Regions from separate parts of the Neobacillus sp. DZ-9 genome, predicted to be linked through region 1. Evidence: predicted binding sites of a transcription regulator. Region 1 holds the regulator's gene; the other holds the start of a gene.
The links. Region 1 encodes LexA, which represses DNA repair genes until DNA is damaged. Its sites were predicted from a motif close to CGAACATATGTTCG; they were not measured.
Positions count from the first base shown of each region.

Region 2: a site for LexA is predicted at 3,087-3,100, ahead of AC59HZ_RS27235 (YolD-like family protein). Genes of this name have one in related genera too.

Region 1 covers NZ_JCAIOL010000002.1:693,309-701,698, forward strand. Annotated here, with positions in the region: gene AC59HZ_RS07955 (MerR family transcriptional regulator) at 43-417, shown strand; gene glnA (type I glutamate--ammonia ligase) at 450-1,784, shown strand; gene AC59HZ_RS07965 (DUF4257 domain-containing protein) at 2,137-2,424, opposite strand; gene lexA (transcriptional repressor LexA) at 2,630-3,253, opposite strand; gene yneA (cell division suppressor protein YneA) at 3,413-3,736, shown strand; gene AC59HZ_RS07980 (YneB family resolvase-like protein) at 3,742-4,389, shown strand; gene AC59HZ_RS07985 (DUF896 domain-containing protein) at 4,471-4,701, shown strand; gene tkt (transketolase) at 4,881-6,887, shown strand; gene AC59HZ_RS07995 (M48 family metallopeptidase) at 7,077-8,354, shown strand.
Region 2 covers NZ_JCAIOL010000014.1:30,271-38,660, reverse strand. Annotated here, with positions in the region: gene AC59HZ_RS27245 (hypothetical protein) at 1-999, opposite strand, end outside; gene AC59HZ_RS27240 (DNA-methyltransferase) at 2,206-2,859, opposite strand; gene AC59HZ_RS27235 (YolD-like family protein) at 3,127-3,462, shown strand; gene AC59HZ_RS27230 (ornithine cyclodeaminase) at 3,848-6,397, opposite strand; gene AC59HZ_RS27225 (exonuclease domain-containing protein) at 6,417-7,328, opposite strand; gene AC59HZ_RS27220 (hypothetical protein) at 7,344-7,802, opposite strand; gene AC59HZ_RS27215 (hypothetical protein) at 8,057-8,390, shown strand, end outside.

The DNA.
Region 1 (8,390 bases):
GGGAGGAGAAATTTGGTGAGTGGAAAGGAAATTCGCCGTTCCATGCCGCTGTTTCCCATCGGAACTGTCATGCAGCTAACAGAGCTGACAGCAAGGCAAATCCGGTATTATGAAGAACACCAGTTGATTTCTCCAGCAAGAACTGAGGGAAATAGACGGCTATTTAGTTTGAATGATATTGATAGGCTTTTAGAAGTGAAAGATTTAATTGATCAAGGAGTCAATATGGCAGGAATCAAGCAGCTATTCTTGGTCAAACAAGAACAAGCAAATGTTCTTGAGCAACATGCCGAAAAGGCGAAGCGCGAGTTAACAGATGATCAGTTAAGAAAAATGCTGCGAAACGAATTGATTCATTCAAATAGATTAAATCGTTCCTCACTTCGTCAAGGTGATATGTCACGCTTTTTCCATTAAAATTTTTTATGAAAATTTAGGGGGATTGAAAAATGCCAAAGTATTCAAGAGAAGATATTCAACGTCTTGCAAAAGAAGAAAATGTTAAATTTATTCGCCTACAATTCACTGACATTCTAGGAACAATTAAAAACGTTGAGATTCCTATTAGTCAATTAGAAAAAGCACTTGATAACAAAATGATGTTCGACGGATCTTCAATCGAAGGTTTCGTACGTATTGAAGAATCTGATATGCAGTTATATCCTGATTTAAATACATGGGTGGTTTTCCCATGGACCGCAGAAAAAGGAAAAGTTGCCCGTTTAATCTGTGATATCTACACTCCAGAAGGAAAACCTTTTGAAGGTGACCCTCGTAATAACTTAAGAAGAGTGTTGAAGGAAATGGAAGACCTTGGTTTCACTAACTTTAACCTCGGACCTGAGCCAGAATTCTTCCTATTTAAATTGGACCAAAAAGGTGAGCCTACTTTAGAATTGAACGACCAAGGAGGCTACTTTGACTTAGCTCCAACCGATTTAGGAGAAAACTGCCGCCGCGATATCGTTCTTGAATTAGAGGAAATGGGCTTTGAAATTGAAGCTTCTCACCACGAAGTAGCGCCAGGTCAGCACGAAATCGATTTCAAATATGCCGATGCTTTAACAGCCTGTGACCAAATCCAAACATTTAAGCTGGTTGTAAAAACAATTGCCCGTAAACACGGTTTACACGCTACTTTCATGCCAAAACCTTTATTCGGAGTAAATGGTTCTGGAATGCATATGAACCTTTCCTTATTTAAAAATGGGGAAAATGCCTTCTTCGAGCCAACTGGCGACCTTCAAATGAGCGATACTGCACGTCAGTTCATTGCTGGTATCTTAAAACATGCACCTGGATTTACGGCAGTTACAAATCCAACTGTAAACTCTTATAAGCGTCTTGTTCCTGGCTATGAAGCACCATGTTATGTTGCTTGGTCTGCACAAAACCGTTCACCATTAATTCGTATTCCAGCATCACGTGGACTAAGCACACGTGTTGAAGTACGAAGCGTTGACCCAGCTGCAAACCCTTACCTTGCGATGGCTGTTCTGCTAAAAGCTGGCCTAGATGGAATTAAGAATAAGTTAACTCCTCCTGCACCAGTTGACCGTAACATTTATGTAATGAGCAAGGAAGAAAGAATAGAAGAAGGCATTATCGATCTGCCTGCAACTCTAGCTCAAGCTTTAGACCTATTAAAATCAGACGAAGTAATCATAGCTGGTCTTGGCGAGCACATCTTAGAACACTTTGTAGAAGCAAAAGAGATCGAATGGGATATGTTCCGTACCGTCGTTCACCAATGGGAACGCGATCAGTATATGTCAATGTATTAAGATTGGAAAGTCTTGTCGCTTTTATAGCGTCAAGACTTTTTTATTTGTTGAAAAAGATAACTTCATTCGGGAAGCGAGTTTCATTTACTGTGGAAACACAGATTCTTGGATTTAGGTAAATGAACTGTCACTTCATTTACCCTGGAAGATCTATTTCATTCACTTTGGGCAATGAAAGGCTCTTTCATTTACCGAAGAGACACATTTTCATGCAAGTCGGTCAATGAAACACTATTTCATTGACCCTCGATGCACTTTTTCCTGCATTTTGGTCAATCAACCATCCAAACTAAAAAAACAAGATCACAAAAAAACAGCATCCTATAATCCAGATGCTGGTTTGTAATAAATTTTATTTCTCATCACTGTTCTGTTTGATCAATTTAAAACCCGAGAGTGCAGCATCACCAGCAATCCCGGCAACTAGCGAAAAAATAATATTCTCAACATAGGAATTTGGAGCTGTATACAAAACAAGAAGAAGGGCTGCAACCGCACCTAGAAGCATTTCTTCTAGAAAACCGAGATAAAGGAACTTTTTTGTTTTCCGAGGCATAATAATTTTACCATGCTTACGAACATGTCCAATAATCCCAACCGACCCACCAATCACTAACGAGAAAATAATGTCAATGAACACTTCTTTCTCACTCTCCTTAAGCCTGAATTTTTTGGACCTAAGGTAAATCTTGGTGTATTACCATTATACTAAACTTGGAAACTCTTGAGCATAGGAAAAAATACTGAATTTTCCAAATACAAGCATCATTAAAATTATTTATCAAAAATTTTCCCAATATTAGTATTGATAAAACAAGAGTCGGCAATTGAAAGCCGACTCTTTATTAATGAATATGTCTATATACTCCGATAACTTTTCCAAGAATAGAAACATTTCGTAAAATAATAGGATCCATGGTTGAATTTTCCGGCTGCAACCGGATGAAATCTTTTTCTTTAAAAAATCTCTTACACGTTGCTTCATCATCTTCTGTCATCGCGACAACAATATCCCCATTATTCGCTGTTTGCTGCTGTTTAACGATTACATAGTCTCCATCAAGAATTCCAGCCTCTATCATACTTTCACCCATGATTTCTAGCATAAATACGTGTTCATCAGCAGGTGCAAGCCTTTCCGGAAGTGGAAAATATTCTTCTACGTTTTCAATGGCAGTAATAGGTAATCCCGCTGTTACCTTACCAACGATTGGAACATTGACTACATTGTTTCTTGGGATATGAGCAAGTTCATCTACTTCCAAAATTTCGATTGCTCTTGGTTTTGTTGGATCTCGTCTAATAAGACCTTTACTTTCTAATCTAGCTAAATGGCCATGTACAGTGGAACTGGATGCAAGTCCAACCGCTTCGCCAATTTCACGTACGGATGGAGGATAGCCCTTGCTCTTAACCTCACCTTTTATGAAATCCAGGATATCCTGCTGCCGTTTAGATATCTTTACCATGATAAAATGCACCTCGCCTGGTTAATGTTGTCTTAATTATATCATGTTCGCTTATTTTATACAAACATAAGTTCGAATAACTAGTTGACAACAAACAAACGTTCGAATTATAATGAAACTATCAAAAGCGAACGTATATTCTATTAAGAGGTGTTAATCATGAAAAAGATTTGGAACCAATACTCATTTGCTATAATTCTAATGTTTATAAGCTGTTCATTTGCCTTAATCTTATCTATTCAGTCAAATGCCAATGAAAAGGATAAATTTATAAAAGTAACTGTCTCTGAAGGAGATTCACTCTGGGAGCTATCCGACCAGTATGCAGGCCAGCACTCTCTATCCAATAAAGAGTTTATCAGCTGGGTGAAAAAGCACAATAAAAATGTGGGTGATCAAATTTTCCCTGGCGATAAAATTATGATCCCAGTCAGCAACGAAGCTCCGGATACTACACAATTTGCAAGTGCCATTGAGGAATAAATGGGATGAATGCAATCATATACTGCCGGGTTAGCACAAATAAGGAAACGCAGGAAACCTCGTTACAGCGTCAAGAAGAAGAACTAATACAACTTGCAAAACAGCATCATTTTGAAATTGATTCAATTATTAAAGAACAGGCAAGCGGCTATGACTTTGAAAGAGATGGTATCCTTCATGTTTTGGAACGGATAAAGGATAAAAAAGTACAAGCCCTTCTAATTCAAGACGAAACACGTCTTGGCAGGGGAAACGCCAAAATTGCACTTTTGCACTGTATCTTAAAAGAGGGAATTAAACTTTATTGTATTTCTCATAATGGTGAATTGCAGCTTTCAGAGTCGGATTCTATGGTATTGAAAATTGTTAGTATGGTGGAAGAGTACCAGCGAAAGCTCCATAATGTAAAAATAAAGCGTGGAATGAGACGGGCTGTCGAACAGGGATATAGCCCCCAAAAAAATTTAAAAAACCTTGGTGAAGCTTCAGGCCGAGAAAAAATCGAAGTTCCAGTCGAGGAAATTGTGAGATTAAGAAAGAACAATTTAACCTTTCATGAAATAGCCGCTGTTTTAAGAGGATTTGGGTATAATATTTCCAAAGCGACCGTTCATCGTAGATACCAGGAATATATGGAATCTCAAGATGAGTAGACCTTTTGCCTTGTCAGAAGGTCTTTTTTTTAGTAAAATCAGTTGCTATGTACACAGTTTTTTATGAAAGTTGGTGTTTAAATGCTGTCCAAAGAGAAAATGGCAAGAATAAATGAACTTGCGAGGAAAGCGAAAACAACCGGATTAACGGAATTAGAAGCAAAAGAGCAATCCAAACTAAGAAGTGAGTATCTAGCAACTTTTCGTTCCAACATGCTTGAAACGTTAACCAATACAAAGTTCGTTGATCCATTAGGAAACGATGTCACACCAGGAAAACTTAAAGAAAGAAAGAAAAATAATCTACATTAATTCAAGGAATACTATTTTTTGTATTCCTTTTTTATATGCACAAACCATCGTTGTGTCCAAATGAGAAACAAAGCGAAAATTAATTTCATTTATTAAGTTTATTGGTTGAATTAATTTCAGTAGCAATATAATATTAAGAATGTATCTAGTATTCAAGTGGTGAAGAAAGGATGTAATTCATGTTTAATACTATTGATGATTTATCCGTTACTTCGATTCGTACTCTTTCCATAGATGCGATTGAGAAAGCAAACTCAGGTCATCCGGGAATGCCAATGGGTGCTGCACCTATGACCTATACATTGTGGACTCGCTTCATGAACCATAATCCGAAGAATCCACAATGGTTTAACCGCGATCGTTTTGTATTATCTGCAGGCCACGGTTCTGCGTTGTTATACAGCATGCTTCATTTATCCGGTTACAACTTATCTATGGAAGATTTAAAGCAATTCCGTCAATGGGGAAGTAAAACACCTGGGCACCCAGAATACGGCCACACTGAAGGTGTCGAAGCAACAACTGGACCGCTTGGTCAAGGTATTGCAATGGCAGTCGGTATGGCAATGGCAGAACGTCATGTAGCAGGCGTTTATAATAAAGATAAGTTTGAACTTGTGAACCATTTTACATACAGCATCTGTGGTGACGGAGATTTAATGGAAGGTGTTTCTGCTGAAGCTGCTTCCCTTGCAGGTCACTTGAAATTAGGACGCTTAGTTGTACTTTATGATTCAAATGATATTTCACTTGATGGAGACTTGGATAAATCCTTCTCGGAAAGCGTAAAAGAGCGCTTCTTATCATATGGCTGGCAGTATGTCCGTGTAGAAGATGGAAACAATCTTGAAGAAATCGCAAATGCGCTTGAAGAAGCAAGAAGTGACCTTGATCGTCCTACTATGATCGAAGTTAGAACGGTAATCGGTTATGGTTCTCCAAACCGTGCCGGTACTTCTGGCGTTCACGGATCACCACTAGGTGCTGACGAGTTAAAATTAACTAAGGAAGCATACAAGTGGACATTCGAAGAAGATTTCCATGTGCCACAGGAAGTATATGATAACTTCCAAAAGCTAATTGTGGAAACAGGTGAGAAAAAGGAAAAAGAATGGAATGACCTTTTCGCACAATATAAGAATGAATATCCAGAATTGGCTAATCAACTTGAGCAAGCATTAAATCAAGAACTTCCTGAGGGCTGGGACAAGGATATTCCAGTCTACAGTGAAGGCAAATCTCTTGCAAGCCGAGCTTCCTCTGGTGAAGTTTTAAATGCAATTGCTAAAAACCTTCCTACTTTTATTGGTGGATCTGCTGACCTTGCTGGTTCCAATAAAACGATGATCAAGGGAACAAAAGATTATATGCCAGGTTCATATGAAGGCCGTAATTTCTGGTTTGGCGTTCGTGAATTTGCGATGGGTGCTGCTATGAATGGTATTGCTCTTCATGGCGGAGTTCAAGTATTTGGAGGTACTTTCTTCGTATTCTCTGATTACCTTCGTCCAGCCATTCGTCTTGCGTCATTAATGGGCTTGCCTGTCACATATGTATTTACTCATGACAGTATTGCGGTTGGGGAAGATGGGCCAACACACGAGCCAATCGAACAACTTGCAGCGCTACGTGCTATGCCAGGCTTGTCAATCATTCGTCCTGCAGATGGAAATGAAACTGCTGCAGCTTGGAAGTTGGCTGTTGAATCTAAAAACACTCCAACAGCACTTGTTTTAACACGTCAAGATCTACCGACATTAAAGGGAACAGACACTAACGCCTACGATGGCGTTTCTAAAGGTGCTTATGTAGTTTCTCCATCAGAAAGAGAAACTCCAGATGCATTATTACTTGCGACTGGATCTGAAGTAAGCCTGGCGGTTGAAGCGCAAAAAGCTTTAGCAGGCGAAGGTGTTCACGTTTCTGTTGTAAGCATGCCATCATGGGATCGTTTTGAAAAGCAATCTCAAGAATATAAGAACTCCGTACTTCCTAAGAATGTTAAGAAACGTCTTGGTATTGAAGTAGGTGCTTCCTTTGGCTGGCACAAATATACTGGTGATGAAGGCGATGTATTAGCTATCGACAAGTTCGGAGCATCTGCACCAGGTGAAAAAATCATGGAAGAATACGGCTTCACAGTAAGCAATGTAGTTGCCCGCGTGAAAGCACTTTTGAATAAATAAAATAATTTTTTAGAGGAGAACGGATTATATCCGTTCTTTTTTTTGTTGAAAGCCAGTGCAAGGTATAAAGTAATCGCAGAGGTAAATGTGATCCATTTTCAGTTGTGGGAATTATTAGAAAAGTGTATGAAAATAAAATATGAACATATATAATAAAAGCAAATTTTGCTTTTATGAGGTGACAAGCTTTTGAGTGGAGTTATTAAAGAACAAATCGAGGACTTTACGGAATGTCCAGAATGCCAATCGAAAATTCCTATACATAATGGTTATATTACATGGTGTGAATGTGGATATAATTTATCCTCTAATAAAGAAAAACAAAAGAAATCCAAAATTGACAGACTATATGAACGATTAGGTGAAAAAAGCGGTCAATTTATTTTCAATAAAATAATGAATGAGCAAAATGTGAAATTGAACATTACCTTTGTAAATGGACTTGCAATACTACTCGCTACCATTATTCATACTTTTAGTTTTGCGATATTGATTACAGGAATTTATCTTCTTGTTTTTCATCATTCAAATTTTATCTCAATATGTTGGGGGCTTTTGTTTATTGGCATTGCCTGGGTTACACGGCCGAGGGTGCCTAAGTTAGCAAAAGGGGATAGGATTATTCCGCGTGAAAAGCTCCCAGCTACTTATGGTGTAATGGACGACCTTGCGGAAACTATGGGACTGAAGAAGATTGATGGGGTAATAATCAATGAGGAATATAATGCTTCCATTATGAAGATTGGCTGGAGGAGAAAAACAATCGTAAATATTGGACTGCCTTTTTTCTCTGCTATGAGCCCCGAAGAGCGATGCTCCATAATGGCTCACGAACTGGGCCATTTTTCTAATAAAGACTTAGCCTATGGATTTTATTTTCATACCGCGTTAAATACCTTGGATGATTGGTACTCACTATTAGACCCAGTTCCTTCGGAGCAAAATGAACCGTTTGGTTTGCTAGATTTCTTAACCAAACCTTTCATGAAAATACTTTCCTTTATTCCTTATTGTCTATATTCCTTATTACTTCATTTAGTTTGGATAGATTCGCAAAAAGGAGAGTATTTAGCGGACTATTTAGCAGCAAAAACATGCGGAAGCAAACACAAAGCTTCTGCACTGGAAAAAGTGCATTATGATGATATGTATTTCCACGCCTTATCAAAGACTGCCTTGAATGATACACCTTCAAACGTAATTAGTGAATATAGGAAGGCTTTATCCAAAATGCCGGATCGTGAAAGGCTGCGTTATAAATTACGGTCCGAAAGAGAAAAATTTCAATTAAATGCTACTCATCCGCCAACTACGTTCCGCATTCAATTTATTCTTAAACAAAACCTGCCTGGTACCTTCACGTTAGATCCAGTGAAGGCAAATAAAATGTCAGAAGAATTAGAAGCAATGAAGGATGAAATACACGAAAAAGCAATTGAAGATTATTTATTCCATTTGTATGCTTAGTATAATTTTTACAAAACTTTGAACATTGTAAAATAA
Region 2 (8,390 bases), on a different contig from region 1:
GTTATTTTCCGTAATGATGCGATAATAAACCATTTGAAGTGGTTCGTTCTTATGTAGAACGTTTTCTAATGTTGAAATTTTGTTTGTAAGCTCTTTTACATTGCCCTTAAGGACTTTCTCATTTTCTATTAGCGTATTCAAATGAGTCACAATACTCGAATTTTCATTTTCTAATGTATTTTTTTCGTCTACTAGTTTTTTTAATTTGTTTTCAAAGTTCTTCATCTCCACTTCTTTTTCTTTAGCTGTTAGATTTAATCGCTCTAATTCATAGGCTTGAACGTCAAGAACTGTGGCTTGAAAAAGGTCTTTGTAGGTTTCATCGTTATACCTCTCTTCTTTTAATAAAAAGGCGACCAAAATATATACATGCAAATCTTTTTCCGCTTTAGCTAAAACTCGAAATGCAGATTCTTCATCATCCATCAAATCTCTAATTTCACCAAATACTCCTTCTTTGGACTGCAAACATTCGTTTTCAAACTTTTTTAATAATTTGATATTTCTTTCTTGAAGTTTGTCAGCACCAACGATTGTATAAATCTTTTCAATGGGGGTTTTGCTTAATTCCTCTGACAATCCATAAAAGATATATCGGTTTTCCTTGGTGTTGGCGACGATAGATTTATAATGTTCTTGATAATCTTTTGGGAATTGATGATAGGTGATTGAAATAATTTCATAAGCATTCAAGTCCGTTTCCAGTTCGGCACGAACAGCAAATTCGTGAAATGACAGTCCTAATATATACGGGTATTTACCGGTCAGATCTTTTGCTATGTCCGTTAGCATGACTTCAAAAGGTAAATGGTCGTTTTTATTCCCTTTTTTCTTTTGAAAACCATTATTAAGGGCTGTTTTAAGGGTATTTCCTAATGATTTAATGGGTGCGTTATTCATATTCCGTTGAAAACCGATTACAGTTAGTCTGAATTTTTGACATATATAAGCCATGTCTGATTTATCTAATATGGATAGGAACCAATCAATGTCAAACACACTTAAGTCACTTCCTTTATAAAGTGATAATAAAATTTTTTCTAAACTATTATGATTTGTATCTTTGAACTTACTGAATATTTTTTTCCCTCAATCTAAGTTTCGAAGCTTAATAAAGTAATTGACATATCTATCACTCCATTTCAAAGGGTATTAAAATTAAACTAGTGCAAAAAAAGGGATTCTGATTTAAAGAACTTTTATTTAGGAACTATTTTCCATATATAAAATCCACCTTTTAATTTTGATTTTTTAAAGAATATGTATATTATACCAAAATTATGAAAAAATAGGATTTTTGAAACTCTAAATATATGAATCTAAAATTTTATTTTATTACTTTAGAAATGGTTGCAGCGATTTCAAAATAAAAAAAAATAAAACTGCATTTGGCTTCTAAGCCAAAATCCTTATATATAATCGTCTGTATGAGCTAGTTCACCTAGTTCGTAATTCCAAACGGGTTTGCACAGGTAAAATTTATTTATAGGTGATTGACTTTATTAAAAGGGCTGTTAATTTGACAGCTTTTCTTATTGTCTAACGGAGCAGATTAATGAAAGAGGAGAATTGAAATTTTATATAATAATTTTTAAGCAGAAAGTGGACCACTATTTAAAAGAGAGATATTAAATGATACACACTTTTGTAAAGATTAGTACAAACACGGGGATTAATCGAATTTCATTTGGATGCAAAGTCGAAAATATATCAAGTTTTTATTCATTTCTTGCATATTTTTAGCTTTTTTGTTTTCAAAAACAGACTGCTATAAACAACAGTTTTTAATTGCCAAATACAAAAAGAATTCCCATATTACGGGAATCCTAAGTAAACTATTCTTCATTTTTTATCTGATCAGGTCTTACCTCTAATCTTGCAGGAACGTATCTTTTCAGTTCTTCCGTTGTATGATATTCATGTTCTAATTATTTATAGCAGCCAGTCCTGGTTAATCCAGAACCCATTAATCAATCTAATATTGTTTGTTCTTCATTATTGGGAGTTTCAAAGATTTTTTCGAGAACAGCAGCCTTCTTTTGATATGGGTCCGTTCCGTTTTTACTTCTCAACTACTATTTTTTTCATAAAAAGTCTTATCTTAGCAGTAAGAACGATTTTTCCCCATATCAGCTAGCGTTAGCATTATGTAATACTTTAGAAGCCTTCTTAAAGTAGGTATCATCCAATTCAACCCCTATAAAGTTACGATTTAAATTTATTGCAAGCATGTCCTGTTGAGCCAGAACCCATAAAACAATCCAATACTGTATCACCTTCATTGGTATGAGTTGCAATAATTTTTTCAAGTACAGAGACTGGCTTTTGACAAGGGTGGAATCTTATTTTACCACTAACTATAGGTGCTTCATAAAAAGCCCTATCGTAATATGAATTAAATGTTCTTTTTGTCCCTTTAGTAAAGGAAATAAAACACTCCCTTGGGTTTGATAAGTAATTTACTTTCGCATTAATTGGGACTGGGTTAGTTTTTTCCCAGAATCCTGTTCTAGGTTGCTTTAGATCCAATTTTTCCGCGGTACCTGCGATATCACTCAATTTGAAAATATCATAAAAAATCACCATTGTTCCACCCGGAACTAGGACTCTCTTAAATTCTTTTAATAAGGAGAACCAATTTATACTATTCTCTTTTAAATCCCAATCACCAAACTCCATTGAAATAGAACCATATTTCTTTTGGTCACCGCCACCTTTTTTAAAATTTGTCTTTCTTGATATAAAGTAAGGCGGATCTGTGCAGATTAAATGCACTGAATTACTAGCAATCTTTTTTATTTCATTAAGAGCATCACCATTTATTAACTTTAATTCTTGTTTTGATTTACAAAAAGTCATTTTATTTATCCCCAATCGATTTAATTCCCTTTGTTGGCTAAGGTGTTTGAATTAAATTCTTTTTGTCTAAAAAAAAAAAGGGGATAATTAGACTTTTTAATGAATTAATTATTTTACTCAATAATCGTTACATTACAGATGAATTGGAGGCAGTATGATTGCTTTTGCCACCAGTCTGCCACCAACTTCCTATCAGCTATTTCTTCTTTCTCTTTTTATTTACATACAGAACATTTGTTTGTGTATAATAATACCGAGGTGATAATTATGGCAATACGTGACCGAGGTAAAATCAAATGGGCTGCGGCTTATCTTCAGCCCGAACAAGCAAAGATGCAGCGTGATTTTTGGATCGATACTGAACGGATAAAGAAGCCTATTATTGACGAGCATGAGGCAGAGGAATTCGACCTGCGTATAATTTACTCGATGGAATATAACCATCCGGTAATGTTGAAAGTTTGGGATGACGGATTTACGCATGACATTAATGGATTAGTTCATTACATAGATCCTATTTCACATGAGCTACGGATTGAGGTGAAGTCTGGAGAATTCGAGCGGGTGGCATTCGATAGTGTTGTCGGAGTCAAGGTAATATAATAAGAGGACATAAACATTGTGTAAGCCTTATTTGGCTTGACGTTTTTTTACTGAAGAAGCAAGTTAATGTAATAAGAAAGCTTATATTATGGTAGAATCCGGTTATTTAATGGACTGTAAATTTGGGCATCGAGTTCCATTTATGAAGTGCTGTGGTGACACTTCAAATTGATTCCCACAAACCTTGTGGATCACATTGATTTTAGTCTTGGCATTTACGTAATCGGACAAGAGTTTATATCCCCCTTTGGATATTGCTTCGAATTGTTTCCTGAATTCTTCATGCGTTTTATGTCAACCCATTTCTTTATACGCCCAAAAGGGCATTTGATTTTTAAACCAAATGCCCTTTCTCCTCTAATTTAATTAGTTTAATTAGCCAATCTTAGTAAATTTTATAACTTTCAATTGACTTGGACTTTTGAATAATAAATGTATTTTGTTCTTTATTGAATACTGTATCATTGTAGAAAGTTAAATCTTTAAAGAGTTGACTGTTACGGATATTCCCGTGTTCATTAACTGTAGCAACATAAAATTCTTGTTGATTTCCGCATTGCCATATAAAAGTGATCATTCTTTGAGACCAAATCACATCATTAACATTTGATTTTGGAGGAGCTGCCATCTTCCAATTTTGCTGGCCATCAGTTAAATTATAGGAGTCTATTTCCTCTTTAGAAACGATCAAAAAAGTATTAATACCTAAAACAACGCTTGTTACAGCATTTTCTGTTTTGACCTCCCAAATCTTGTTAAAATTTTGATCAATATAAGTGATTGTTTTATTGCCGATTCTTACTAATAGGTTATTTTGGGCAACTTCATAAGCTTCGTAGATGGCAGCACTTACTTTTAATTCATGCTCTCTTCCCCCAAAACACCCTTTATATTTCTTTTTATCCGTTCTCGTGAGCGAAAAATTATTTAAGCTTAGTTGTGATATTCCTGCTCCAAACTCATTCTGCAAATCGTCTTTATTTATTCGCTCCCCTAGTTTCCATTTTCCTGTTTTATCTTTAATTAATTGATATATTTTTGGCTCTTCACCACGATCAACGGTAAAGTGAATAATGCCTTCATCGTTTGAAACAAAATCAATATGGAATCCGTGAGCAGGTGCTTTAATTTTCCCTTCCTCCACACCATTTTTGTTAAGGACAACAATAAAACCAGGTTCATAAGAAATATTCACCTTTAATGGAACCCCAATAAATATGTGCTCTTTATCTGGGCTTAAGAACACTGAAAACAAATAGTTGTAAAATCGTTTTGACCACAACTTATTTTGTTTAAAGTCAAAGCACACTAAATCTTGTGCATCAAAATATTTACGTCTTTCTTCTTCGTCCTTTACCGTGTCATATATTTTTCTCGCATCTACTTTTGGTCGTTCATTAACATATATACATCGGTTTTTAAAATCGACGATTCTTTTTCCAAAAAAACCATCTTCAGTCAGACTTTTAATTTCCCATACTAATTTAAATGGTTTAGTTTCTTTTATTTCTGGTGCAACACTGGTTGTTGTGCTTTTAATATTGGTTGATTCATCAATTTCAGTCCGTTCTAAGATACCCCACTCATGCCCAAGAGGAGCAAGCCAAAAATACCCCGATTTATTTCCTTCCCCGTCAAAGAAAATATTATGACCTGAACGATTAAATAACTCCATTCCAGGATGCCCTGCAGTCCCAGGGATTATTTTGCCGTCATCTTTGTTAAGTTCATATAAACGATTATCTTGGCAAACGATTAAGTATTTGTTTTGATTTGGAATCGGAGAAATTGTCCACGCCTCTTTTGGCAATTTTGCTCCATAGACGAAAAATCCATTACGGTCTAACCAAAGAGTCTCGCCTGTAACAAAAGAAAGCACAAGCTTTTCATCAATCCATGATATGTACCTTCCCTTTTCTTTAAAGGTGTTGGTCCAAATAAGCCTTCCATTTAAATCCCAGCCTGTTACCCTTCCCTCATCTTCCAAAATAAATAGCATATCAGTTGATGGGTCGTGGGCAAAACCTGTGAAAGGCGAATGGAACGTTAATCGGCTAAAACCAGCAATAAACTGTTCGCCGATTTGTTGGGCAATTCGGCTTATTGCTTCATCCCTATTTTGGGGCGGAACCGATAATGCTCTTTGAGTCTCCTCATGTTTTCTTCTTAATTCTTCTTCCTTTAATTCGGAAATAGCAATCCTCGCCTTAAGTTCTCCATCTGGTCCAAGCCTATAAAGCTTATCCATACTAGAAACAAAAATGTCACTATAATCATCCGATACTTTTAAATGGTACGCTGTGAAATGAACGGGGCCAAACATTGTATTCATAGCAGGTTCAGTGAAGCTTATTGCCCATTTCAGTTCACCGTTAGTACCGAACATGTATAACTCACCAGGACCCTCATAAGTCTCCCTAGTACCGACCAGCCAGTAATTGTCCCCTACTGCACTCGAAAAAGGCTGCCATTCAAAACGGTAAACATAAGCTTTACCACTTTCTAGATTGATATAAGCAATGTTTTCCTTTTCACGCAAAATAACATTTTTTTCATTGGCATCAACTATAGACATTTTTTCAATGGGAGTATCCTTGAAAATTACCCGTTTTATTTGTTCTTTATTTACGATTTCAATCGTGTAGGCTGCATATATATTGAATTGTTCTTCTGATTTATGAAGAAGACGGAACTTCTTTTTAGACCTTTTCTCAAAACCAATTAATTTTGGATTTTCCTTCTCGATGGAAAAAAATTTGTCCCAACTTTCTTCAAATTCAATTTTTAACGTGATAGTCTGAACAAAGTTAAATAGATGTTTATTCACTTTTTTGTAGTATTTATGCTGCTTGATTACTTGGGTACCGTTTTCTTCAGGTAGTTGAGTTCCGTTTGTAGTTGTTAAAATATTCTTTAAGGATTTTAAAAAGCTCATTCTTGACCCTCCTTAAATTTCATGAAAGCATTTTCAGAAAATCTTCTTCACTTATTATTTCAAGTTCTTTACCTTCATGAATCATTTTTTCGGCCTTTTCTAATTTTGAAGACTTGTTTCCTATTATCATTACATCCTGGAAATCCCCAACCACAATAAAATTAGTATCCTTATTTATTCCGCTTTGAGGTTTACCACCTTTATCTGCTACCAGTTGTGCAGCCTCTTTTCTAGAGAAGGTATTTAACTTTCCTGTAAATACTATATTTTTGCCGTAAAAAGCATTTTCTACGGCATCCGTTGAGACTTCTATATCGGATAATTTTAAGGTTTTCGAATCCCAGGAGGTTACAAGTGAAGAACGATACCTTTCCGACGTGATTTCCCCAGCTTTGATGTTCGTTTTTTTATAAATTGTTTCAAGATCAATTAATTCATATTCCTCTGCAAGTCTAATCATTAATTCAGCACATGCCCTGGCATCATCCAAGGCATGGTGATGGTTTTTTAATTCAATCCCGAAGTATTGACATAATGAATCAAGGGTATAACTTGATTGACCTAAAATCAGCCTTTTTGATAATTGGTAAGTACAAAGCAACTGATTAGGTTTCGGCTCGATTTTATACCGATTTAAATTATCCCTTAAAGCATATCCATCAAAGGGTAAATAATGTGCCACGAGTAACTTGCCATCAATTTTATCTTTTATAGAATCATAAAATTGATCAAAAGTCGGAGATGTTTTTACGTCATTCGGAGTGATATGATGGATTGCAATATTCCATACATCAAACTCTTCTTCAGGATTAATCAATTGATACACCGAATCTACTATTCTTCCATCCTCAACAAAGATCATACCTACGGAGCAAATACTATGCCGATTTCTATTTGCAGTTTCAAAATCAAACACAATAAAATTTTTCATATCCCATGGTCTCCTTTATCGATAATATCTTGTATAAAATGGATAGGTGTTATGGCCACATTCGTTAGGATCAACTTTATAGTGTTTGATTAAGGTCAATACCTTATCTCCCAGCTCTTCACGGGTTGGAGCAAAACAACTTCTTCCATAACCAACAAATCTCCATACATATGCTTTTCTCTTTTGTACTTTATCGTTTTCATCAACGTATTGCTCATAGTCATAAAGCACATACCCAACACGATTATCAAGATGCCAAAACTCGTATGTTGGAAGTTTCTTATAATCTTTATATTCCGATTCTGCCTTTGTAAGATACTTAAAGTTTTTAACTCCATTATCATAAAGGTAAATCATTGCATCTTCCTTATTGACAAATGATTTTGTAAAACCATTTACATCTGCAACATATTTCTCTTCAATTGGACGATTGGGATCAGCAGTGTTTAGAAAAAATAATTTTCCTTCAGTCATTATTGTTTTCTCCTCTAAAATTAGGATTTTTTTCCTACCTATCATTAATTATACATTTTATATAAAAATATGAAAATATCCCTAAGAAATGACCGTGAATAAACGGCTTCTTAATGTTTGCAAATATCGGGGTGGAGACAAATAGGCATTGGAACATGCTACTTTTTTCCATTTGATAGGTATTTTTTATGATAGAATGGGATTATAAGATATTAACAATAATTTAAACCCTATTATTCGAAAGGATGTTGTACATGTCTGAAGAGTTTTTTAATAATGATTTTGATATTCTTATTCCTCCGTTTGACCCTGACAAGCCAAGAGTCGATTACCGTTTCATCGTTTCCGAGATGAAAACAGAAATCGTAGAAGATGACCCATTCTCGGAAGATACCGACTATTCGATTACCATGTCTTTGCAATTTGATATTATCAGAGAAGAAAAACATTTCGACACGAATAAGCCGATGGTGGAACAAATCGGCCATATCGATTTCATTATAAAAGATGATGATTGGGATAACTGGCGTTCCAAAGTGAGGATATATGATAGGTTTTCACAACCTTCATTTGTTGCCCTTAATAGTT